Regions from separate parts of the Gluconobacter sp. Dm-74 genome, predicted to be linked through region 3. Evidence: predicted binding sites of a transcription regulator. Region 3 holds the regulator's gene; each other region holds the start of a gene.
What was found. The regulator LexA, encoded in region 3, represses DNA repair genes until DNA is damaged. The targets are predictions, from matches to a motif close to TGTTCTANNTANGTTC.

Region 1 (8,041 bases), on a different contig from region 3:
GGCTTGCGGCGTTCGGTCGGGACGGGAATGACCTTGCGGCCTGACAGATAGGCGCCGGTGATGCTGTTGGGGTTCTGGGCGACCTCGGCCGGGGTGCCGACGGCGATGACCTGTCCGCCCAACTTGCCCGCGCCCGGTCCCATGTCGATCAGGTAATCGGCGGCGCGGATGGCGTCTTCGTCATGTTCGACGACGATGACGGTGTTGCCGAGGCGCTTGAGGCGTTCGAGCGTGCCGAGCAGACGTTCGTTGTCGCGCTGGTGCAGGCCGATGGAAGGCTCGTCCAGCACATACAGCACGCCCGTCAGGCCCGAACCGATCTGCGACGCCAGACGGATGCGCTGGCTCTCGCCGCCCGACAGGGTTGCGGAGCCGCGCGACAGGGTGAGGTAGTCCAGCCCGACATCGTCGAGGAAGTGCAGGCGATCCGTGATTTCACGCAGGATACGGCGGGCGATCTCGGCGCGCTGGGGCGTGAGGGTTGCTTCTACGCCGGAGAACCAGTCGAGCGCCTTGCGGATCGGCATGTCCGAGGCTTCGGCGATGTTGAGGTCCTTGACCTTCACGCACAGCGCCTCGGGTTTGAGGCGTGCGCCGTGGCAGGCATGGCAGGGTTTTTCGGACTGGTAGCGCGACAGTTCTTCGCGGACCCACATGCTGTCAGTCTGGGCCATGCGGCGGCGCAGGTTCTTCAGCACGCCTTCGAACGGCTTGGTGACGATATGGACCTTCCCGCCATCGGTATAGGGAATGTCGATCGGCTCTTTGGAACCGTTGATGATGAGGTCACGCGTAGCGGGCTGGAGGTCAGACCAGGGCGTGTGCATGTCATCGCCGCAATGGCGGGCGAGAGCGGCGAGCGTCTGGTCGTACCAGTCCGTGCTTGCCCCCTTCCATGGAGCAATCGCACCTTCGGCCAGCGTCAGGCTGTCATCCGGGACAATCAGGTTTTCGTCGAAATGGGTTTCGGTGCCGATACCGTCACAAACCGGGCAGGCGCCCATCGGGGCGTTGAAGGAGAACAGGCGCGGCTCGATCTCCTCGATCGTGAAGCCGGAGACCGGGCAGGCGAAGCGCGACGAGAACACGACATGCGCCGGGGCCTCTTTCTCGCCTGCACGTTTGACTTCCTCCGCGTAGGCCAGACCGTCCGAGAGTTCGAGGGCGGTCTCGAAACTGTCGGCGAGGCGGGATTCGAGCCCTTCCTTGACCACGATCCGGTCCACGACGACTTCGACGGTGTGGCGCGTCTTGCGGTTCAGTTCCGGGGCTTCGGCGATTTCGTAGAGTTCGCCGTCGATCTTCACGCGGGTGAAGCCCTTGCGGGTCAGCTCGGCCAGTTCACGCTTGCAGTCGCCTTTGCGGTCCCGCACGACGGGGGCGAGCAACATCAGGCGCATGCCATCGGGCATGGCCATGATGCGGTCCACCATCTGGCTGACGGTCTGCGCTTCGATCGGCAGGCCGGTCGCGGGGGAATAGGGGATTCCCACGCGCGCCCAGAGCAGCCGCATGTAGTCGTGGATTTCCGTGATCGTGCCGACGGTCGAGCGCGGGTTCTTGGACGTGGTTTTCTGCTCGATCGAGATGGCCGGAGAGAGGCCTTCAATGGAATCCACGTCTGGCTTGCCCATCAGTTCAAGGAACTGGCGGGCATAGGCGGAGAGGCTTTCCACATAGCGCCGCTGTCCCTCGGCATAGATCGTGTCGAAGGCCAGAGAGGATTTTCCGGAGCCGGAGAGGCCCGTGATGATCGTCAGGGAATCCCGTGGGATCGTGGCGTCGATATTCTTGAGATTATGGGCGCGGGCCCCACGGACACGGATCGAATGATTGTCTGGAAAGCTCACGGAGACCCCGGAATGTGGAGAAAAGGCAGTTGTGAGATCGAACGCGCTTGAATGGCGTTGGATTGTTCCCCATTAGATGGGAACTTACGCACGTATGAAAAGAACAATTCGAGAAAATTGGTTGGGACGGGAATGGCAGGCAGCGTCAACAAGGTGATTCTGGTCGGAAATCTGGGCAAGGATCCGGAAGTCCGCAACACGCAGTCGGGGTCTAAGATCGTCAACCTGACCGTTGCGACGTCGGACACCTGGAACGATCGTCAGTCCGGAGAGCGCAAGGAGCGCACCGAGTGGCATCGCGTGGTGATCTTCAACGAGCGGACGGCGGATGTGGCCGAGCGGTTCCTGCGCAAGGGGCGCAAGGTCTATATTGAAGGCGAGCTGCGTACACGGAAGTGGACCGATCAGTCCGGTCAGGAAAAATACACGACCGAAGTCGTGATTGACCGGTTCCGTGGCGATCTGGTGCTGATCGACAGCAATCGCAGCGGTGGCGGCGATGATGGCGGTTTTGACAATGGTGGCGGCTATGGCGGTGGCAATGGCGGCGGCTTCGGCGGTGGGAGCCGTGGCGGCTCCGCTGGTGGTTCGGGTGGTGGCTTTGGTGGCGGTTCGCGCGGGAATTCCGGCGGGGCTTCTGGCGGTCGTTCGGGTGGCGGCAATGGCGGCTGGGATGCTCCGCCGGACAATGATCTGGACGACGAAATCCCGTTCTGAGTTCAGAGCCGTCTAAGGTTTCTGAAGACTGAAAAACCCCGGAGCCTCAGGCCTCCGGGTTTTTTTTGACTGTGGTGCAGACAAAAAAAAGCCTCACCCCCGAAAGGGTGAGGCTTTTTCGTTTCAGACCGGCTGGTTTCAGGCGGTCAGGGCGACGTCTGCTTCCGACGTTGCCAGATAGGGGCCGGCGGCCAGGATCTGGATGGCGAGCATGCCGAGGCTGTTTGGCTGACGGGCCGTCAGCGGCAGCATGGCGTTACCGTTCGTCCAGCGGACTGGGGTGTTTTCCTGAACATCCCAGCCGTTCAGGTCTGCGTCCGTCAGGTGCTGATCGATGCGGATCGTGTTGCCCGAGTCGAACAGTGTGACTTCACCCACCAGAACACCGAGCTGACGACGGTCGTCCACGAACGGTCCGACCGTTTCGCTCGGGCTGGAGGTACGGGACACGATGCGAACGCCTGTCACGTCGGACGGGATCATGAACATCGCGCGGCCATTGGCGGTGCGGACCTGATGGATGGTCTGGCCCGTGCTGGCGACGAGGTACAGGTTGGCGTCTTCGGTCAGAGCCGGAGCGGCAACCGTGTTCTCAAGGCCAGCTGCAATGGCACGGGCTTCGATCTCACGGAAAATCGGCTCGACCACGTCCCGGCTGACGGACAGCGGGGCTGCTGCGTCGTCATTCCAGTTGCGCTCGCGGCCACCCAGAGCAACAACGCTGCCGTCCTGACGGAAGGACTGGCGGTTGCCGGTGTCGAGGTAGCTTTCCGTCATCATGCCGTCTGCCATGATGACCGAGTGTTCGGCCGTTTCCACATGGAAGTAGTCATAGACGGCGATCGTGCGGTCATAGACCACAGAGCGGCCGTTCACGAGCATACGGGCCGGGATGAAACCGCCATTGATGAACAGGCAGTGTTCCGGCGTGACCAGCATGTCCTTGTAAGGCACGCCCTCGGCGAGTGCGCCCTGCATGATGCGGACCGGATAACCGGCTTCCGCGTCGGCCAGACCGGCCTTGGCGATCATGTGGGAGCGGCCGGCCCAGGTGACTTTGCGCTCGACGGTTTCGCCGTTCACGAAGGCCAGAACCGTGCTGCCGAGGCGCAGGGTCTCGACGGCCACATCGCCTTCCGGCGTGCGGATCATGCTGCCTGCGAGGAAGCAGGGGCCTTCAGCTATGGCTTCGATAATAAAAAAGCCTGCCTCTGAATCTTCCGCAAGAAAGCCAGTGCTGCCGTCTTGGACGATGGTGGCGTTGGTTCTTGGAACAAAGCCGTTTGCCATATGCAGGTCGCCGAATGTCAGCAGGCGACCGTCAGCCAGCGTGATCTGAAGCGTGTAGGAGCCATCAGCGTTCGGCGTGTAGGTGGCAGCCGTCGGAGCGGAAGACACACCGGAGATGCCGAAATGCGTGTTGGCGGAGACGCCGTTGATCACGACGCTTTGGGTGTTCGATGAGTCTGTGTGCAGCAGGCCGTTAGCCTGAACGTACACCGTGTTGATCGTGTTCGGATCAACATTGATGGTATTGATGTTTTCGCCCGGAGACAGGAACAGGCTGCTGTCTTGCGAGAGGTTGAGTGTACCGCCGGAAACGGAGATTGGGTTGGTGGCAGCGCCCAGCGTTGCGTTGATCAGGTTGATCGTGCCGGCGTTGTTGACGTTGTTTGTATCGAACACGACGTTGTTGTCGTTGTTCATGATCGTGATCGTGCCGTCTTCACGGTTGACCCCGATGCCGCCGAGTTCAACCTTGGACGGGGTGTTGATCAGGATCGTGCCGCTGTTTTCAAAACCGGCCGTTGTGAAGACATAGCCGTTATAAGTGCTGCTGCCCTGCGCGGTGATTTCAAGTGTGCTGTTCTGCCAGACGCTGAGGCTACGGAGCTGGTTGTAGGACGGCGCATCGGCGACGACGACGTTGGGCGTGGTGTTGCCGACATAGCCGACGTTAACGTCAGCGTTCTGATCACTCTGTGGTACAGCGTTACCGCTGAAGGAATCGCCTGATGTGTCCACGACATTGCCGTGGCCGTCATAGAGCGTCCAGTTTTTGGGGTCGTACCAGTCACCGCCGGTTGCGGAGCCGCTCCAGCGCCATGTGTTGCCATGGTTATGGTAGCTGACGGCGTTGCTGCTGTACTGCGACGTGTCGCCACCGGCGGCTGCTGCTGCGCTGGCTGTGGCGGCAAGCTGCTGGTGCAGGTCGCTGTTGACGTAGGAGGCCGGAGCCGTCGAGGTGCCTGCGTCTTCAATGAGCCAGCCGTTCGAGCCGTCCTGCACGATCGTGGCCTGGGCAGCAGGCGTGTAGCCGTCTGCGACATTGACCGTCGGGTAGGTGATGGCATGGCCGTTATCGAGCGTGATCGTCAGCTTGTAGGAGCCGTCGGCATTGGCTTCATACGTTGCGGAGACCGGCTTGGAGGAGCCGCTCAGGATGCCGAAATGGGTGTTCTCGGAAACGCCGTTGATGACGGTGTTCTGGACGGAGCCGCTATTGTTGGAGAAGCGATCGTTGACATACAGCGTGTTGGTGGATGCCGGGTCAACGTTGATCGTGGAGCCTTCGCCGTACAGGTTCGCAATGAGCGTGCTGTTCTGCTGAAGGTTGATCGTGCCGCCGGAAACGCTGATGGGCGTTGCAAGGGTGCCGAGGGTCGAGTTGACGAGGTTGAGCGTGCCGTTGTTCAGCTGCCCATCGTCTAATATCACATTGCCGTCGTTGTTCAGGATCGTCAGGGTGCCGTTACCTGTTGTCACGCCGCCAAGTTCGACTTTGGAGGGGGTGTCGATAATGAGGGTGCCGTAGTTCTCAAAACCGGCTGTTGCGAAAACGTTTCCGTTTCCACCCTGTGCGGTGATTTTCAGGGTGCTGTTTTGCCAGATGCTGAGGCTGCGGATCTGGTTGTAGAGAACGGCATTGGAGACGACGACGTTCGGGGTTTCGTTTCCGGAATAGCCGACATTGACGTCAGCATTCTGCTCGCTCTGGGGAATGGGATAGCCGCTGAAGGCGTCGGAGGACGTATCAACCGGATTGCCAGCATCGGTCAGAACCCAGTTGCTGGGATCGGTCCAGTCTCCGCCCGTTGCAGAGCCAACCCAGCGCCAGACATAGTCGTGCTGATGGTAGCTTGTTTCAGTGGCGTTGTAGCTGGCGTTATCACTGCCGGCGGGCGTGATGTCGTCGGTGGTCGTATCGGCCATGATCAGATCTTTCCGAAAAATTTCCGGCACGGACTCGCCGGAGTGTGTTTGAGAATTGCTAACGGATTTGATTGCTGCTCGCAAGTTAATAAGGTGTAAATTAAATTCGTCGATTAGATAATTTTGTCATTTTTTTGTGTTGGCGATTTTTTTGTCGAATTCGCTAAATAATGTCTTCTGAACCACGAGGGTGTGTTGTGCTGGACTAGGTTGGCATGATGGCGACGCATGCGGTATGCTGGAAGAACTGAATTCTAGCGTGGTGACCTGTCTTGACCGAGCTGACCGAGCCGACTGATCTGACCCCTTCCGGTCGTCTTCCTGTGACGATTGAGGAGGAAATGCGCTCCTCCTATCTGGCCTACGCGATGTCCGTGATCGTATCGCGCGCGCTGCCGGATGTGCGGGACGGTCTGAAGCCGGTTCATCGCCGTATTCTCTACGCTATGCGCGAAAGCGGCTTTACCGCTGACAAGCCGTATCGCAAGTCGGCGCGTGCGGTTGGTGATGTGATGGGTAAATACCATCCGCATGGCGACAGCTCGATTTATGACGCCATGGTCCGGATGGCGCAGCACTGGTCGATGCGCGTCAAGCTGATCGACGGTCAGGGCAATTTCGGGTCGGTCGATGGCGATAGCCCGGCGGCCATGCGTTATACTGAAGCGCGTCTGGCCAAGGCGTCGTCCTTCCTGCTGGACGATATCGACCGTGATACTGTTGATTTCCAGCCGAACTATGACGAGAGCGAGAACGAGCCGAAGGTTCTGCCAGCGGTTTTCCCGAACCTGCTCGTCAATGGTGCGGCCGGTATTGCCGTTGGTATGGCGACCAATATTCCGCCCCATAATCCGGGTGAAGTCATTGATGCCACACTGGCGATGATTGCCAATCCAGACATCGAACTCGACGAGCTGATGCAGATCATCCCGGGGCCGGATTTCCCGACGGGCAGCATCATCATGGGGCGCAGCGGCATCCGCCGTGCCTATGAGACGGGTCGCGGGTCCATTCCGGTGCGGGCGCGGGCCGAGATTGAGGAGATCCGCAAGGACCGTCAGGCCATCATCATCACCGAGATCCCGTATCAGGTGAACAAGGCCACGTTGCAGGAAAAGATCGCCGATCTGGTCCGGGCCAAGGAAATTGAAGGCATTTCCGACATCCGCGACGAGTCCGACCGATCGGGGATGCGTGTTGTCATCGAGCTCAAGCGCGATGCGACGCCGGACGTGGTTCTGAACCAGCTCTATCGTTTCACGCAGCTTCAGACGTCCTTTAGCGCCAACATGCTGGCGCTCGATGACGGCAAGCCGCGGACGATGGGGCTGAAGGACATTCTGGAAGCCTTTCTGCGTTTCCGCGAAGAAGTCATTCTCCGTCGCGCCCGGTTCGATCTGAACAAGGCGCGTGACCGCGGGCATCTGCTGGTCGGTCTCGTTCTGGCTGTTGCGAATATCGACGAGGTCATCGCGCTGATCCGTGCGGCCCCGGATGCTGCAACGGCGCGTGAGTCGCTGATGGCGCGGGAATGGGATGCCTCGGAAGTTATTCCGCTTCTGGAACTGATCCACGACGAAGGCAATGTCATCATCGATGGCAAGGTTCGTCTGACGGAAGCGCAGGCGCGCGGTATTCTTGAGCTGCGTCTGCAACGCCTGACGGGTCTGGAGCGCGAGAAGATCCAGGGTGAGTTGGGAGACGTTGCCGTCAAGATCGGTGAGCTGCTTCAGATCATCGAGAGCCGTCCGCGCCGGATGGAAGTCATGCGCGAGGAGCTTCTGGCGGCCCGTGCGGAAGTCGCGACCCCGCGTGCGACGGAAATTTCCGATTCACTCGGCGACCAGACGGATGAAAGCCTGATCGAGCCGGGGCAGATGGTCGTGACCATCACGCGTGACGGCTTCATCAAGCGTACGCCCTTGGAGGTTTTCCGGTCCCAGAACCGGGGTGGTCGTGGTCGTACGGCCTCGGGGCGTCGCGGCGATGACGTGATTATCCGCAGCTTCAACGCGCATACGCATCAATGGGTGATGTTCTTCTCCTCGGGCGGCAAGGCCTACCGGATGAAGGTCTGGCATCTGCCGGAAGCCGCGCCGACCGCCAAGGGCCGTGCGCTGGTCAACCTGCTGCCGGAACTGGGAACGGATTCCATCACGGCTGTCCTGCCGCTGCCGCAGGACGAGGAACTGTGGGACGACCTGCACCTTGCCTTCGCGACGGCCAGCGGCAATGTGCGCCGGAACCGTCTGAGCGATTTC
Region 2 (8,041 bases), on a different contig from region 3:
CATATTGAGACCCGCGATCCGAGTGGTGGACAAGATTGCCTGCTCCAGCGCATCGAGTACGAAGCCCGCATGTGCTGTCCGGCTGACGCGCCAGCCGACGATATACCGGGCGAACACATCGATGACGAAGGCCACATAAACGAACCCGGCCCAGGTCGCGACATAGGTGAAGTCCGACACCCACAGCCGGTTCGGCGCCGGTGCCTTGAACTGCCTGTTGACGTGATCAAGTGGACAGGGTGCGCCCTTGTCGCTGATCGTGGTTCGCTTCGGTTTGCCACGGATCACGCCCTGCAGGCCGAGATCACGCATCAGCCGCGCGACCGTGCATCGGGCGACTTCAATCTTTTCCCGGCCCAACTGACGCCAGACCTTCCGCACGCCGTACACACCAAAGTGCTCCGAGAAAACGCGCAGGATCTCAGGTTTCAGGATCTCGTCACGTTTGCTCTGAGCCGATCTGCGCTCTGGTTCAGGCCGTTTGCGCAGCCGCTCATAGTAGGCTGATGGGGCGATCTGCAGCATCCTGCAGATCGGCTCGACCCCGTAGGCCTGGCGATGCTCATCGACGAACGCCGTCATTTCCGAAAGGGGCGGTCGAGTATCCGTCTTGGTCAAGGACGAACGGGAAGCCAATTCCGATTTTCGCGCAGCAAGGTGTTCGCCAGAATGATCATGCGCCGCATGATCGCCGTGATGGCAACTTTCTTGGCTTTCCCAGCCTTGATGAGCTGCTCGTATTTGCGCTTGAAATCGGCATTGAAGCGAATGGCGACCAGTGCGGGCATGTAGACTGCCCGCCGCAAGGTCGCGCGGCCGCCATTGATTCGCTCCTTGCCCTGCCATTGTCCCGACTGCTGTGACATCGGGGCCAGGCCTGCCAACGCGGCGATTTTCTTGCTATCCAGATGACCGAGTTCCGGCATGTCGATCAACATGACAGTGGCCGTCAAACGCCCGATGCCAGGAATGCTCATGAGGCGTTGAATACGGTCTTCTAGCGTGCCGCGTTGTTGGGCGATCTGTGCCATGACGTCATCCAGCGCGCGAATATCCAGGGCAATGTCGGAAATGCGACGATCCAGCTGTTCCTGAATGATCGGGTTCACCGCTGTTGCGCGGCGGGTTTTTGCCGTGACCTGATCTTTTACCAATGCTCGACGTGCTGTCAGCAACTCTCTGAGATCGTGGATATCTTCGCCCTCGACGCGCTGCGGACCAAGATCCAGCACAACACCCATTTTCGCCAAGAGTCTGGCATCGACACTGTCAGTCTTTGCCAGGCGGCCAACGGCCTGGGCAAAGCGTCGAGCCTGTCGGGGATTAACCTTAAGGAATGGAACGGCGGCCAGTCCCAGGTGCCGCTCAAGCCCGCGATGATAGGCGCCAGTCGCCTCGAAAACAAACAGGATGTCGTCGGCGCTGGCAACCCAATTGCAGAGATCGGCAAAACCAGCCGGGGTGTTCGGTACGGAACGCAACTCCGCGCGCGAATGCCAGAACGCGTCAAGATAATCCTTGGAGATATCAATTCCCAGCGTATCGATGGCCATCTTCTCGTTGCCCTATGCTTGTCGTTCGGGCCCGGAGCCCACGTATCCGTTCAGGTCGCAAGAAAAGACGAGGATCCATCAAACTCGACCGCGATCCTTGAAGACCAAGCTCCGCACGATGCGATCCTCGCCGCCACACGGTGGTATCGCCGCCGAGTGGTGGCTCCCTTTTGCCTCAGGAACCGCTCAATCGGATAAGACAAGCTCCGCCTGGGAGAAATACGCTGAAGCTTTCCGCAGGATCTCATTAGCCTGACGCAATTCGCGCACTTCACGTTCCAGCGCCTTGAGCCTATCTGCGGTCTCGGCCGGAACACCAGCCCGCTTGCCAGTTTCGATCTCGGCCTTCTTGACCCATTCGTTCAGCGTATGCGCCGAACAGCCGATCTTCCCGGCAATCGACACCATCGCCGTCCAGCGAGACGGATGTTCGCCCTCATGCTCCAGAACCAGCCGCACCGCACGGGAACGGACTTCAGGAGAAAACTTCTTCACAGAATTGCTCATCAGACCCTCTTCTCAGGTGAATAGGTCTCCGCCAATCCCGGGGCGGTTCACTCTCTCCTGAGCATCAGGGTGTACTCTCGGCCATTGAGGCCGCTGCCGACGTTGTGCACAACCTTCCGCATCTGCTGGCCGAGCAGACAGAATCAAACGAGGTCGTTCTTATCGGCGAAGTGACGTCCGCGAACGAAACCCTGACAACGCTCAAAATGCGCTGATAAGCCGCACTTCTGAGCCTGCTGGACGGAGTGATAACGCTGTCTTCCGCAGCGGTCTCTCTTAAAAATTAACTTGCGTCCCGCGTTCGTTTGTTCTCTTTCTGTTCTCGTTAAGGAGAACAGTCATGACTTCGAACGCGCTGGCGCGTCTGCGCGAGCAGGTCCGATGCCTGGAGCGTCGGAGCCTACCTCATTCCATCTCCCGGGCGCTGCCAACAGGTCTGCAACCGGTCGATGACCACCTGGGCGGCGGTCTCAGAACCGCCTGCCTGCATGACATTCTGGTGCCCGATCCGCTTGAAATTGGTTCCAGCCTCGCCCTGCTTCTGCCTCTGCTCGCGCGCAGTGGCCAGCCTATCTTCTGGCTGGGGGCGGTCCCCGCTCAGCTCCATGCCTGGGGACTACATCAGACCGGGATCTCGCTCCGGCACCTGATCTGCGTTGAAAGCGATGACGCCAGTGTTCTGACTGTGGCCGAGGACATCCTGCGCGGTCCCGAGCGCGCCCTTGTCGTGATAGCTGGTCCGCGTATTCCCTCCCTGACAGAAGTACGTCGTCTGAATCTGGCCGCCGAAAGCAGCGGGAATACTGGCTTCTTCCTGCGCCCTGTCAGCGCCTCCCGCTCATCCGGAAAGGACCCCTGTGCCTGCGCCACGCGCTGGCAGGTTACTTCTCATCCTTCAGCCCCTCTCTGTCTGCCGGGACTGGTTCTGCCGCTTCCCGGCCCCCGCCGTCTTTCCGTCTCGCTGTTGCGGGTGCGTGGAGGACGTCCTGCTCACTGGCTCCTCGACTGTCCTGACCATGCGCCGCTTCCTCGCCCTGTGGCTTCCTTTCTGGCGCACCGAGCGCCTTCAGCTCTGCCAGTCGAATCATTACCCCCCCGATCGCCCGCTTGTCGTGCACGCGCCTGAGCACAACCGCCAGACGCTTACGGCCGTCAATCCGGTGGCGCTGGCAGCGGGCCTGAGACCCGGCCAACCGCTTGCCCAGGCAAGGAGTGTCCTGCCGGACCTCCTGTGCGTTGAGCAGGACACTGACGCCGATGATGAGGCTCTCTTAGAGCTCTGTTCCTGGCTGCTGTGGCTGTCGCCCCTGCCCGCTCTCGATGCGCCGGATGGCCTGTACAGTGACACAACTGGCTGTGCCCATCTTTATGGTGGTGAAGAGGCCATGCTGTTTCTTGTCCGGACGCGCCTTTCCGAGAAAGGTCATGCCTGTTCTCTGGTCCTGAGCGACAGCGCGGCGGCCTCGCGCGCTCTGGCACGCTCGCGCCTCGACGGCGCCTGCGTCATCCCGCCTGGTCAGCAGAAACAGGCTTTGGACAAACTATCCTGCTCGGCTCTGCCGATTGCCCCGGAGACAGCATCCCGTCTCAATCGTCTGGGACTGACAACCATTGGTGCGCTTGCAGCCCTTCCCCGAGCGCCTCTGGCCAAGCGGTTCGGCACGGAGCTTCTCACCTGCCTGGATGAAGCCGTTGGCCTTCAGGTAAGACCGCTGAACGTGGTTCAGGTGCGGGACCGGATCTCCCTGTCACGCTCGCTTGTTGAGCCTATCGGCACAGCCGAGGCGATTGCGACCGTCATTGAAGCTCTCGTGCCAGATGCCTGCGCCCTGCTGTCCCGTCGCGGTGAAGGCGCACGGCAGATCGATTTTCTCTGTGTCCGTGTGGACAGCACGGTCCAGGCCATCCGTGTGGGCACGTCCGATCCGACCTCAGACAAGACGCGCATCCTGCGCCTCCTCAAAGATCAGATTTCCCGGATTGAACCCGGTTTTGGCATTGAGGCTGTCACCCTCACGATCAGCGCCAGCGAGCCGATAGAGGCCGGCCCCGCTCGCCCGGTACTTTCAAACCCAGAGGATCGTCAGGTCGATACGGTGCCCGCGACCCTCATCGACCGGCTGATCAACCGTCCTGGTGTTGCAGCCGTCTATCAGTTTGCGCCCCGGTTTTCCGCCTGGCCAGAGGACGGACAGTCTCGCGTTTCTCCGGCCGACATGGCAAAACCGCCTCTCGCGAGCCAGATGCTCTGGGCGCGGCCGAACATTCTGTTCGATCTGCCCGTCCGGGTGCAGGTGACTGCCCTGCTTCCGGACGGTGCGCCCCGTCAGTTCGTCCTGAAGCGACAGACGCATCGCATTGCGGCGGCCGATGGCCCTGAGCGTCTGCTGGGGGAATGGTGGCACACGGCCGAAAACTATGGCGCGATCCGCGACTACTGGCAGGTCGAGACCACGACCGGCCTGCGCCTGTGGCTGTTTCGCAAAGGCGACGGAACCCATGCCTGGTCCGGTTCGGGCGACTGGTTTCTTCAGGGGATGTTCTGATGGACTCCCGCGATGATCTGATTCCGGCCAGCACCTCGGACGTGGCCGAAGTCCTGATGCACGCGCTGTGTTACGACGGACGCAGGCGGACGCATGACGCCGCCGAGCTGATGGCCCGTCTGGTGGCCGAACGGCTTGTCGCCTATCTCGAGCGCTCGGGCTTCGTGGTCATGCGCGCGCCCACCAGCAACGCACCGGACAGCAGCCGACATCCCCATCCCCACCGCCGCTAGACCATGAGCGCGCCTTACGTCGAATTGCAGGTGACGTCCTCGTTTTCGTTCCTGCGCTCGGGCAGCCAGCCGGATGAACTGATGTTCCAGGCGAAAGCCCTGGGCTATGACACGATCGGTCTGACCGACTGGAACACCGTGGCCGGGGTCATCCGCGCCCATCTGGCGGCGCAGGAGGCCGGTCTTCGTCTTCTACCCGGATGCCGCCTCGCTCTGCGCGATGGCAGTACACTCCTGGCCTATCCCCGCAACCGTGCAGGCTGGGCAGGTCTCTGCCAGCTTCTGACCCTTGGTCATCACCGGGGCGAGAGGGACGTGTTCCTTCTAGGGTGGGAGGATCTCGTCGGAGCGGCACCGGATCTCCTCCTGATCCTGTTGCCGCCCGAGGATCTGGCAGCACTTCCCGGGCACGTTCAGAGCCTGCTGGATCTGCCCGGACACAGGGAAGGCGAAGAAGAGACCCGGTTTGTCGCGCTGACGGTGCTCAGGCAGCCGGGAGATCTGGCGCGGCTTCACGCGCTCGCGGGCTTCTGCACAGCGCGCGGTCTGGTCTGTGTTGTGACAGGAGATGTTCTTTACCACGATGCGCGCCGGCACGTTCTGCAGGACGTGGTCACAGCCATCCGGAAAGGCTGCACCGTCGATGCTCTCGGCAACCGCCGTCATGTTCACGCCGATCGCCATCTGAAGGCCCCTGAAGAGCAGGCACGCCTGTTTGCCGCCTTTCCTGACGCTCTGGCCAACACACGGCGAATTGCCGAGGCCTGCACGTTCAGTCTGGATGACCTGACCTATCAGTATCCGACCGAAACCGAGAGATCGGGCGAAAGCGCGCAGGAGACACTGACACGCCTGGTCGAGGCCGCACTGCCGCGTCGCTATCCGGCCGGGGCGCCGCCTGAGGTCGAGGCGCAGATCGCCCATGAACTGAAGCTGATCGGTTCTCTGTCTTACGCGCCGTATTTCCTGACCGTGAATACGATCGTGCGTCATGCCCGCTCACTTGGAATTGTCTGTCAGGGGCGCGGATCCGCCGCGAACTCGGCGGTCTGCTATGTTTTGGGAATTACCAGTATTGATCCGGTTCGCTCGGGTCTGCTGTTCGAGCGGTTCATCTCGGCCGAGCGGCAGGAACCGCCCGACATCGACGTCGATTTCGAGAGTGACCGCCGAGAAGAAGTCATCCAGTGGATCTACCGGCATTACGGCCGTCATCGCGCGGCCCTGTGTGCGACCGTGCAGCGTTATCAGCCCAAAGGCGCGTTGCGCGAGGTCGGCAAGGTGCTCGGGCTGCCGGAAGATCTGACCGGCCAGCTTTCCAAACATATTGCCTCGTCCCTGCCTGATCCGGACCTGTGCAAGGCGCGCGCGGCTGATCTTGGTCTGAACCTGAAGGACAGACGCCTCAGCCTGACGTTTCATCTCGCCCGCCAGCTTCTCGGCTTTCCACGCCAGCTTGGGACGCATCCGGGCGGATTTGTGCTGACCGAGGATCGCTTGGACGAACTCGTGCCTCTGATGCCGACGGCCATGGACGGACGGCAGATTATCGTCTGGGACAAGGACGATATCGACGTCCTGCGCTTCATGAAGGTGGATGTTCTGGGTCTCGGAATGTTGGGCTGCCTGCGTCGCGGGTTCGAGCTGCTGCACACCGTGTATCAGACCCGCATGGATCTCGCTTCGATCCCGGCCGAGGATCCGCAGACCTATCGCATGATCCAGAAAGCCGACACGCTCGGGACCTTCCAGATCGAAAGCCGGGCACAGATGTCCATGCTGCCGCGCATGAAGCCCAGAACCTTCTATGATCTGGTGATACAGGTAGCGATTGTCCGGCCCGGGCCAATCCAAGGAGATATGGTTCATCCCTATCTCCGCAGGAGAGAGAAACTGGAGCCTGTCACCTATCCGTCCGAGACCCTGCGCGGGATCCTTGGGAAAACTTTGGGCGTGCCGCTGTTCCAAGAGCAGGCCATGCAGGTGGCCATCCATTGTGCAGGCTTTACGCCAGGCGAGGCGGACCAGCTCCGCCGTGCGATGGCGACGTTCAAAGCGACAGGCGGGGTCTCGCCGTTCCGCGACAAGTTGGTGAACGGGATGCTGGCCAATGGGTATGAGCAGGCCTTTGCTGAGCAGACCTTCGCGCAGCTGGAAGGTTTTGGCAGCTATGGCTTTCCGGAAAGCCATGCCGCCTCGTTTGCCCTGATCGCCTACGCCTCGGCCTGGATGAAATGCCATCACCCGGATGTGTTCTGCGCGGCCCTCCTGAATAGTCAGCCCATGGGGTTTTATGCGCCGTCCCAGATTGTTCAGGACGCGCAACGCCATGGCGTCGAGGTCCGGCCGATCTGTATCAATGCTTCACGATGGGATTGCACACTGGAGCGCGGCCGAAACGGACGGCACGCGGCGGTCCGCCTCGGGTTCAGGATGGTGCGCGGGTTGGCGAACGGCCATGGGGCCGCCCTGATCGCGGCCCGGATGCCGGATTATGAGAGTATTGATGACGTCTGGCGGCGTGCGGACGTGCCAGTCTCAGCCCTGGAATGTCTGGCGGAAGCAGATGCCTTCCGGGTGTTTGGACAGATGCGCCGCGCTGCACTCTGGTCGATCAAAGGGCTCGCGGACACGGCCCTGCCGTTGTTCGAAGCAGCGGATCGGGGCCGGAACTTTCCACTACCGGAAGTAATCGAGCCGGAGATTACCTTGCCACTGATGTCAGAGCGGGCGTCAGTGCATGAGGATTACCGGGCGACAGGACTTAGTCTGAACGGGCATCCCGTCGCGTTTCTCCGAGAGGGCTTACGAAAAGAGGGGATCGTGCGCTGTGGAGATTTGCCGTACCTGCGGGATGGGCGCCGGATCCAGCTCACGGGTCTTGTGCTGATGCGGCAGCGGCCAGGAACGGCGAACGGCACCATGTTCGTCACGATCGAAGATGAAACCGGCACGGCCAATCTGATTGTCTGGAAAGATGTGCAGGAGAAGCACCGGCTTCCTCTTCTCGCGTCCCGTCTGCTGGCCTGTAAGGGCAGGCTTCAGAAAGAGGGCGATGTGATCCATGTTGTTGTGCTCAGTCTGGAAGACCGAACGCCGTCGCTTCAGGGATCGGAGCTGCTGAAGGCTCGGGACTTTCGATAGGAAGCGTAATCGGTTCGACCGATCTTATTTGAAAAATAGAGAAATACTTCTTGGTGTT
Region 3 (8,041 bases):
TCAAGGCCGGAACCGGTAACGCACTGCTGGTAAAGGTCAACCAGATCGGCACGCTGACCGAGACGCTGGAAGCCGTCGAAACCGCTCACAAGGCCGGTTACGCCTGCGTCATGAGCCACCGTTCGGGCGAGACGGAAGACTCCGTCATTGCTGATCTCGCGGTCGCCACGAACTGCGGCCAGATCAAGACAGGCTCCCTCTCCCGCTCTGACCGTACGGCCAAGTACAACCAGCTTATTCGCATCGAGCAGCAGCTCGGCAGTGCGGCCCGTTATGCCGGTCGCAACATTCTCAGAAACTCCTGAGACTGAGCCAAGGCCTCATTCCTCCCCGGAATGAGGCCTTTTTTGTGCCTGAATATGATTGATGTCCGTATCATTCATTGTCTGGTCACAAATGACTGATATAGACTGATACAGTCTCTCAGAACGGAGTTTTCGCGACGTGACACTGATCCGACTTATCAAGCGTGGTGTCCGCGCCGTAGCTCCTCCGGCTTTTTTTCTGTCGCTTACCGCCTATTTCGGCTGGAACGCTCTGCATGGAGCGCACGGGATTCATGCCTATCAGGAGCAGACCCAGCTTCAAAAGGATGCGCTTCAGGCCCGGCAGGACGCTGATGACGAGCAGAATGTCTGGCGTCGCCGTGTCGTTGCCCTCAAGGAGAAAGCGCTGGACGCTGATATGCTGGATGAGCGTGCGCGTGCCACGATGAACCTGACGCGCAGCGGCGATCTGGTTGTTCCTTACGGACCGCATGACAAGCTGTTCTAAGCAGTAGTTAAAACGAACAGCTCTCAGAGCATAAAAAAAGCGGCCCGAAGGCCGCTTTTTTTATAAAGACTGCTGGATGCAGCCTTACTTGATCTTGGCTTCGCGAAACACGACGTGCTTGCGTGCGACCGGATCGTACTTGCGCACTTCCATCTTTCCCGTAGCGGAACGGGCATTCTTCTTCGTGACGTAGAAGTAGCCGGTTTCAGCTGACGAAACGAGCCGGATCTGAATAACGTTGCTCTTTCCCATGATACCCTCGGGCTTTCGCCATAACTTATGCCGCTCGAAGGTGTCGATGCAGCATGTTGATCTCTAGATTTGGCGCACCATGCTGATTTGTGGCCCGCAGGTCAAGACCTTTGCGCACGATTTAGCGGTTTTCCTGTAGTTTCAAGGAGTTTGAAGCTTAAAAATTCTTGCTGGATAACTCTGTCGGTGCGTCTCTTTGCTTGAAGGGCAACAGGTGGGAACCTATAAGGAACAAATGCAGGATGCCCGTCATTCTGTGTCCTGTTCTGACCTGCCTCCGCCGAGGCGCATGGGAGCGCCTGTATGCTGACCCGTAAGCAGCACCAGCTTTTGCTGTATATCGACGATCATCTCCGCCGCACGGGATATTCGCCCTCTTTCGATGAGATGAAAGATGCCCTCGAACTACGTTCCAAATCGGGCATCCATCGCTTGATTTCCGCTTTGGAAGAACGTGGCTTTCTGCGTCGGCACCATCACCGTGCACGGGCGCTCGAAGTGCTGCGTCTGCCCCATATGGGTACGGAAGCTCCTGTTGCCGCTCTGGCTCCGGAAACCGGTTTTGTCCCGGCTGTTCTGAGCCAGGGCGAGACGGGCCTTGATGGAGCCTTCTCCGAAGCCAGTGTCGCCAATGATCGTCAGACCGTCAGCATTCCTCTTTATGGTCGTATCGCAGCGGGTTTGCCGATTGAAGCCATGCAGGACGACAGCGACAGGATCGAAGTTCCCATTTCGCTTCTGGGCACCGGAGAGCATTACGCCCTCACGGTGGCTGGCGATTCGATGATCGAGGCTGGAATTCTGGATGGAGACATCGCCATTATTCGGCGACGTGAGACGGCCGAAAATGGACAGATTATCGTTGCCCTCATTGATGGACAGGAAGTGACGCTCAAAAAGCTACGCCGTCGCGGATCAATGATCGCACTGGAAGCTGCGAACCGGGATTACGAAACGCGCATCTTCCCAGCAGAGCGTGTGAACATTCAGGGACGGTTGATCGCCCTTTTCCGTCAGTATTAAAGACGGACGCCTGATATGGTAAAATGCTGACGGCTCTGGTCCGTCAGTAGACCCTCATTGTGTGGGAGGTAAGGTTGTTCCGTGAATGACCTTCACACTTCCGTCCGGGCCGATAACTGTGCTGGTGCCATCTCCGTTAGGAATGATGATGGCCTTGCTGGGGCTTTTGTTCAGAAAGCGGGCCGCACTGTCGGGAACTGACGAAGGAAGCGTCGGAATAAGATGGCTACGGTCGTGTGACACACCCTGATGCGTATCGGCACCTTCCCCGACTGACAGGCTCTGGCCCTGCATGAGTTGCGGGCCGGAGGCTCCAAGAGCGCCCTTGCCAGCGATTCCGCCCATGAAGTTTTCGTCAAGTGCAGCACCGCCAAAGTAGGTCGCCGGATCGCCGAGAGCGTGGCTGAACGTACTGTTGGGGTTTTCGACATCCTTGAGCGTCGGGAGCGGTTGTGGGGCCCCGGGCCAGATATTTCCGCTTTCGGGAAGAATTGGAGTTTCGGAGTATTTCTCACCGCGGGCGCGATGAATATTCTCGCTGTCACCATGAGGGCCGTTCGGATTATCGAGCGCCGTCCAGACCATCGTGTCGCGGATATACTTGCCCATGCCTGAACAGCCGCTCAGAGCGAGAGGTAGTGCCAGCAGAGCGGTCTTCCGCATTTCTTACTCCCACGAGGTCAATCCATGACCTTTAGCGGTCCTTGTAACGGAGCGCCAGATGAAGACAGTCGAAGAACGCTACAATTCTTTCGCCTTATGACCTCAGAAGCCGATTTTGGATGATTTACGGGATTGTCCCGCCATGATGCGGGCTAACCCTGCGGTCAGATATCCCCAGCCGCTGATGACGGTCGGAATGACCGAGAACCAAAGGAGGATTCCGCCAATCAGCGTTGCCGGCAGAAACGAAAGCCCCAGCATTCCTGCGGCTCCATCCCCACCGATCAGAAAACCGATCGCCACCATCTGGATACCGGTCTTCCATTTCGCCAATCGCGTCGATGGAAGCGTCTCCCGCTGGGACGCCATGTATTCCCGCAAGCCGCTGACCAGAATTTCGCGGATCATGATGATGATCGCTGCATAGAGCGAGTAGACAGGCAGTTGCGTTAGCCCTGCCAGAGCCAGCAGAAGTGATCCGACCAGAAGCTTGTCTGCGATTGGGTCCATCATCCGGCCCAGCTCGGACAGCTGCTGCCAGCGACGGGCCAGTGCTCCGTCCAGATAGTCCGTGATGCATGCGGCCGTATAGAACACGCAGGCGATCACATTCGCGGTCGGTGAATGCACGGAGAGCAGCACGACCAGTACGGGAATGGACGCGATACGCAGCAGTGTCAGAATGTTTGGCAGATCTGTCAGCATCACGCTCAGTCTAGAACAGTTTCCCTCATACCGGTATGCGCCAATGTGTCCGCGAAAGATGTATTTTTCGTGTAAATCGTCGAACGGGTCTCAGGGGCTGCGATGATCGGTTGAGGCTTTCTGGACCCATTCAGGATGGAAATGCCCATATATGGCAGTTGCCGTGCTCGAACTGATGCCGGGGGCGCTTTCCAGCTCCTCAAGACTCGCCTGTCTGACCGATTTTGCCGAGCCGAAATAATTGAGAAGAGCCTTTTTCCGCGCGGCGCCGATTCCTGGCACATTATCCAGTTCGGAGCTGCGTAAGCCTTTCGAGCGTCCTGCCCGGTGGGTGGTGATCGCGAATCTATGCGCCTCGTCACGCAGTCTTTGCAGATAATAGAGAACCGGGTCTCTTGGAGGGAGCTGGAAGGGCGGTTTTGTCTCTGTGAAGAACCATTCCCGTCCGGCATCCCGGTCCGGCCCTTTGGCGATGGCCACGATCGGAATTCCGGTAACGCCGATATCGGCCAATACCTTTCGCACGGCATTGAACTGCCCAAGGCCGCCGTCGATGAGAAGCAGATCCGGCCAGTCCTCCGGCCGCTCTCCGTTTTCCGGTCGTTTCCCGAACCGGCGTTCCATGACTTCACGCATCATGCCGAAATCATCTCCCGGCGCGACCGGACCCTTGATCCCGTATTTGCGGTAAGCACGTTTGTTGAAGCCTTCAGGGCCACCGACAACCATCACGCCATAAGGCGCCTGTCCCATGATGTGGGAGTTGTCATAGGTTTCGATGCGCTGTGGCGTTTCCGGAAGACCGAAGACCTCCGCTACCCCTTCGAGAAGTTTGCGCTGTCCGGTATTCTCGGCCAGCTTGCGCTCCAGCGCCTCCCTCGCGTTTAGAGCCGCGTGTTCGACGACGTCTTTTTTCTCCCCCCGTTGTGGCCTGAGGATTTCGACCTTCTGTCCGCGCCGGATGCTGAGGGCTTCTTCGACCAGATTCAGCTCGGGAATTTCGCAGTTCGCCAGAATTGTGGGCGGGGGCGGTTTGTTGTCGTAGAACTGAATCATGAACGCCGACAGCACGTCTGCTGCGGTCTCTTCCTCTGCATGAGCCGGATAGAATGCCCGGTTGCCGTTATTGCGGCTGCCCCGGATGAAGAACACCTGAATGCAGCTCTGACCGGCTTCCTGCCAGATTGTCATGATATCGGCGTCATTGATCGATGCCGGATTGACGGTGCTGGAGCCCTGAATGCTGGCAAAGCCTCGGATCCTGTCCCGGATCGACGCGGCTCGCTCGTAATCCATATCCTGCGAGGCCTGCTCCATCTCGGCAGCCAGGCGCTGTTGCAGGTCCGTGCTGTGTCCCGAAAGGAACTGCCGGGCCTCGTCAACCAGTTTTGCGTAGTCAGGCCCGGAAATACGATCCACACAGGGCGCCGAACAGCGTTTGATCTGGTACAGCAGGCAGGGCCGCGTCCTGCTGTTCAGCACGGCATCCGAACAGGAGCGGAGCAGAAAGCTGCGCTGCACCAGATTGAGCGTCTGGTTGACGGCCCAGGCATTGGCAAACGGCCCCCAGTAGGTCGCGCCCTTTACGGGTTTGCCGCGCTGTTTGGTGATTTGTGGAAACTCGTGGCTTTCAGTCAGCATCAGCCACGGATAGCTCTTGTCGTCACGCAGCAGGATGTTGAAGCGCGGCTTCATGCGCTTGATGTAATTCGCTTCCAGAAGCAGGGCGTCTGCTTCTGTTTTCGTGATGACAATTTCCATCGAAACCGTCATCGACACCATGCGCCTCAGCCGCTCCGGAAGCTGATTGATGCGGGTATAGGATGAGACGCGTTTTTTCAGGCTCAGCGCCTTGCCGACATACAGCACCTCCCCTTTCGCACTCAGCATGCGATACACGCCAGGGCTGTATGGTATGGTCTTTAGGGCCTCGCGGATCGCCTCCACACCTTGTCTTTTTTCCGAAGAAACAGTGGGTTCGTCATGGTCGTCAGGCCGGTCGGAGTTCTGGGGAGGAAGGTCGGTCATCGGGCTTCTTCAGTCATCCACTGAACCTGTGGAAAAGTCTGTGGGCTGGTCTGTGACAGAATCATGAAAGCCACGGTTTGCCAGACCTGCCATCAGATTGCCTAATTTTTAATCATATTTTGTAAGTTGTTGAAAACAGTCACTTCTTACTTTCTTCCTCCCTTCCAAGAAGCATTTTTGGAAGGGAGGAAAGGATCGACAGGAGGCTTGAGAGGGCCTCAACAGATCATGGTGGACGAAGCGGTGCCTGTTTTGCCCGCCATGATCATGTTCTGTTCTTTTTCGGTCTGTCGAAGCGGGTTTTCAATGCTGGGTTCAGGGTGCCGTTGTTGCTTTTTCAGCAGTCTCCAGAAGGCGCAGCATGTTGCCACCCCAGATGGCAGAAATGTCCGCATCACTGAACCCAGCTGCCTGAAGGGCATGCGTCACATTTGCGGTTTCGGTTGCATCTTTCCATCCCGGAATGCCGCCGCCGCCATCGAAGTCCGAGGAAATGCCCACGTGCTCCACACCGATCCGGTTCGCAATATACAAGATGTGGCGCACCAGATCTTCGACCGTCCCGCCGCCGCCTTTCTTCAGGAATGACCCCATGGCCGTTACCTGAATCAGGCCGCCCGTTTCTTTCAGGCGGTCTAGTTGTTCATCGTCCAGATTGCGTGGGTGGTCGCACAGGGCACGGGCACAGGAATGGCTTGCGAGAACCGGCGTGGCGGAGACTTCACTGGCCTGCATCATGGTCGATTTTGCGGCATGGGAGACGTCTACCAGAACGCCGGAGCGGTTCATGTGTGCGATTGCCTCACGCCCGAGATCTGACAGCCCGCCGTGAAGTGTTTCGCTGTCCGCCAGATCCTTGCGCGGAATGGCCGCATCCGCGAGCGCATTATGCCCGTTATGAGTCAGCGTCATATAGCGCACACCATAGCGACGAGCGAGTTCCGCGATACGCTCTGGCTGACCGCCCAGCCCATGGCCGTTTTCGATCGCCGGAATGACGGCAAGGTCGCCTGCTGTATGGGCCGCACGGACATCCGCCGCCGTCCGACAGACGCGTGCGCTGTGATCGCCCTGACGTCCTTCGATCCCGGAAATGACATCCAGCATGCCCTGAACCCGCTCCCAGGCTTCGGCATGTCCCGCCTCATCACGCGAACCCTGCGGAATATAGGCTGCAAGGCATACGGCTTTCAGGCCACCTTTGCGTGTCTTGGGGACATTTACCTGCCTCGGCGTATCTTCCGCCCAGGCATCCTGCCGGTCCGGCCAAGGAATATCGATATGGGAATCAAGCGTCAGGAGCGTGTTGTGCAGATCAGTCATGGTTCGTTCTAGATCGGACGGGAAAGCTTTGTGTGCAAGAGGGTGCTTGTCAAAACGCCTGATCCGGTCGATCCAGTCGTCATGCGTCTCATCACCTGGAACATCAATTCCCTTCGACTCAGACTGCCTCTGCTGAAGCTGATCGTCGAACAGGAAGCCCCGGACATCGTCTGTCTACAGGAAACGAAAGTCCCGGATCCGCTCTTTCCCGCTCAGGCTCTGGCTGAAATGGGGCTGCCCCATCAGGCCTATAAGGGCATGAAGAGCTATAATGGTGTGGCGATCCTGTCGCGACATCCGCTGCAGAGTGTGGCGGGTACGCCCGACTGGTGTACCCGCTCCGATTGCCGACATGTGGCAGCCAGCATTGCGACCCCGGCCGGTCCGATCCTACTGCATGATTTTTACGTGCCGGCAGGAGGCGATATTCCCGACCCGGTGGAAAACGAAAAATTCGCCCACAAACTCGCTTTTGTGGATGAAGCCACGAGTTGGTTCAGCAATACGCCCCCTGCCCGCAGCATTCTGGTCGGAGACCTCAATATCGCGCCGCTGGAGCATGACGTCTGGAGCCACAAACAACTCCTGAAAATCGTTAGTCACACACCGCCCGAAATCGAACGTCTGAAGGCGTGGATGGCGACAGGATTTCAGGATGCCATGCGGAAGATCACACCAGAGCCGGAAAAGCTCTACACATGGTGGTCATACCGCAACAAGGACTGGAAAAAATCCAACCGCGGACGGCGGCTGGATCATGTCTGGATGACGCCCGATCTTATGCCGGGCCTGCGGGATATCAGGGTCTTACAGGACGTACGGGACTGGGAAAGCCCCTCCGATCACGTCCCGGTCGTGCTGGACTTCGATCCAGCCTGACCCCTCACCACGCCTGTCAGCCTTTAGGCTGACAGGCTGTCGGAGCCAATAACGCCACGTCCTTCAGGATCAAGACGGTATCCGCCGCCTTCTGTAATCAGAAGCGACGTGCGTGTCGGATCGGGCTCAATTTTCTGACGCAGGCGATAGATATGCGTCTCAAGCGTATGGGTGGTGACGGCGGCGTTATAACCCCAGACTTCGTTCAGAAGAACCTGACGCGCCACCGGACGCTGACCCGCACGATAGAGATATTTCAGGATCGCCGCTTCCTTCTCCGTTAGACGGATCCGGCGGTTGCGGGCAGTTTCGACCAGCAGTTTTGCGGACGGGCGGAACGCATAGGGGCCGATTTCAAATACGGCGTCTTCGCTATTCTCGAAAATCCGCAACT

Region 1: the regulator LexA is predicted to act here: its motif matches at 1,952-1,967, upstream of uvrA (excinuclease ABC subunit UvrA).
Region 2: the regulator LexA is predicted to act here: its motif matches at 2,367-2,382, upstream of JK208_RS15510 (ImuA family protein).

The regions. Positions count from the first base shown of each region.
Region 1 covers NZ_JAERLX010000003.1:232,227-240,267, forward strand. The annotation lists gene uvrA (excinuclease ABC subunit UvrA) at 1-1,850, opposite strand, end outside; gene ssb (single-stranded DNA-binding protein) at 1,983-2,567, shown strand; gene JK208_RS06565 (Hint domain-containing protein) at 2,706-5,780, opposite strand; gene gyrA (DNA gyrase subunit A) at 6,053-8,041, shown strand, end outside.
Region 2 covers NZ_JAERLX010000020.1:6,147-14,187, reverse strand. The annotation lists partial or broken gene JK208_RS15525 (IS3 family transposase) at 1-600, opposite strand, end outside; AL1L pseudoknot at 508-625, opposite strand; gene JK208_RS15520 (IS110 family transposase) at 615-1,553, opposite strand; partial or broken gene JK208_RS15515 (transposase) at 1,770-2,060, opposite strand; gene JK208_RS15510 (ImuA family protein) at 2,401-3,186, shown strand; gene JK208_RS15505 (DNA polymerase Y family protein) at 3,077-4,606, shown strand; gene JK208_RS15500 (hypothetical protein) at 4,606-4,839, shown strand; gene JK208_RS15495 (error-prone DNA polymerase) at 4,843-7,983, shown strand.
Region 3 covers NZ_JAERLX010000002.1:68,440-76,480, reverse strand. The annotation lists gene eno (phosphopyruvate hydratase) at 1-305, shown strand, start outside; gene JK208_RS03535 (septum formation initiator family protein) at 445-774, shown strand; gene rpmG (50S ribosomal protein L33) at 859-1,026, opposite strand; gene lexA (transcriptional repressor LexA) at 1,330-2,049, shown strand; gene JK208_RS03520 (hypothetical protein) at 2,104-2,712, opposite strand; gene pgsA (CDP-diacylglycerol--glycerol-3-phosphate 3-phosphatidyltransferase) at 2,815-3,417, opposite strand; gene uvrC (excinuclease ABC subunit UvrC) at 3,508-5,445, opposite strand; gene JK208_RS03505 (dipeptidase) at 5,761-6,768, opposite strand; gene JK208_RS03500 (exodeoxyribonuclease III) at 6,850-7,647, shown strand; gene JK208_RS03495 (response regulator transcription factor) at 7,671-8,041, opposite strand, start outside.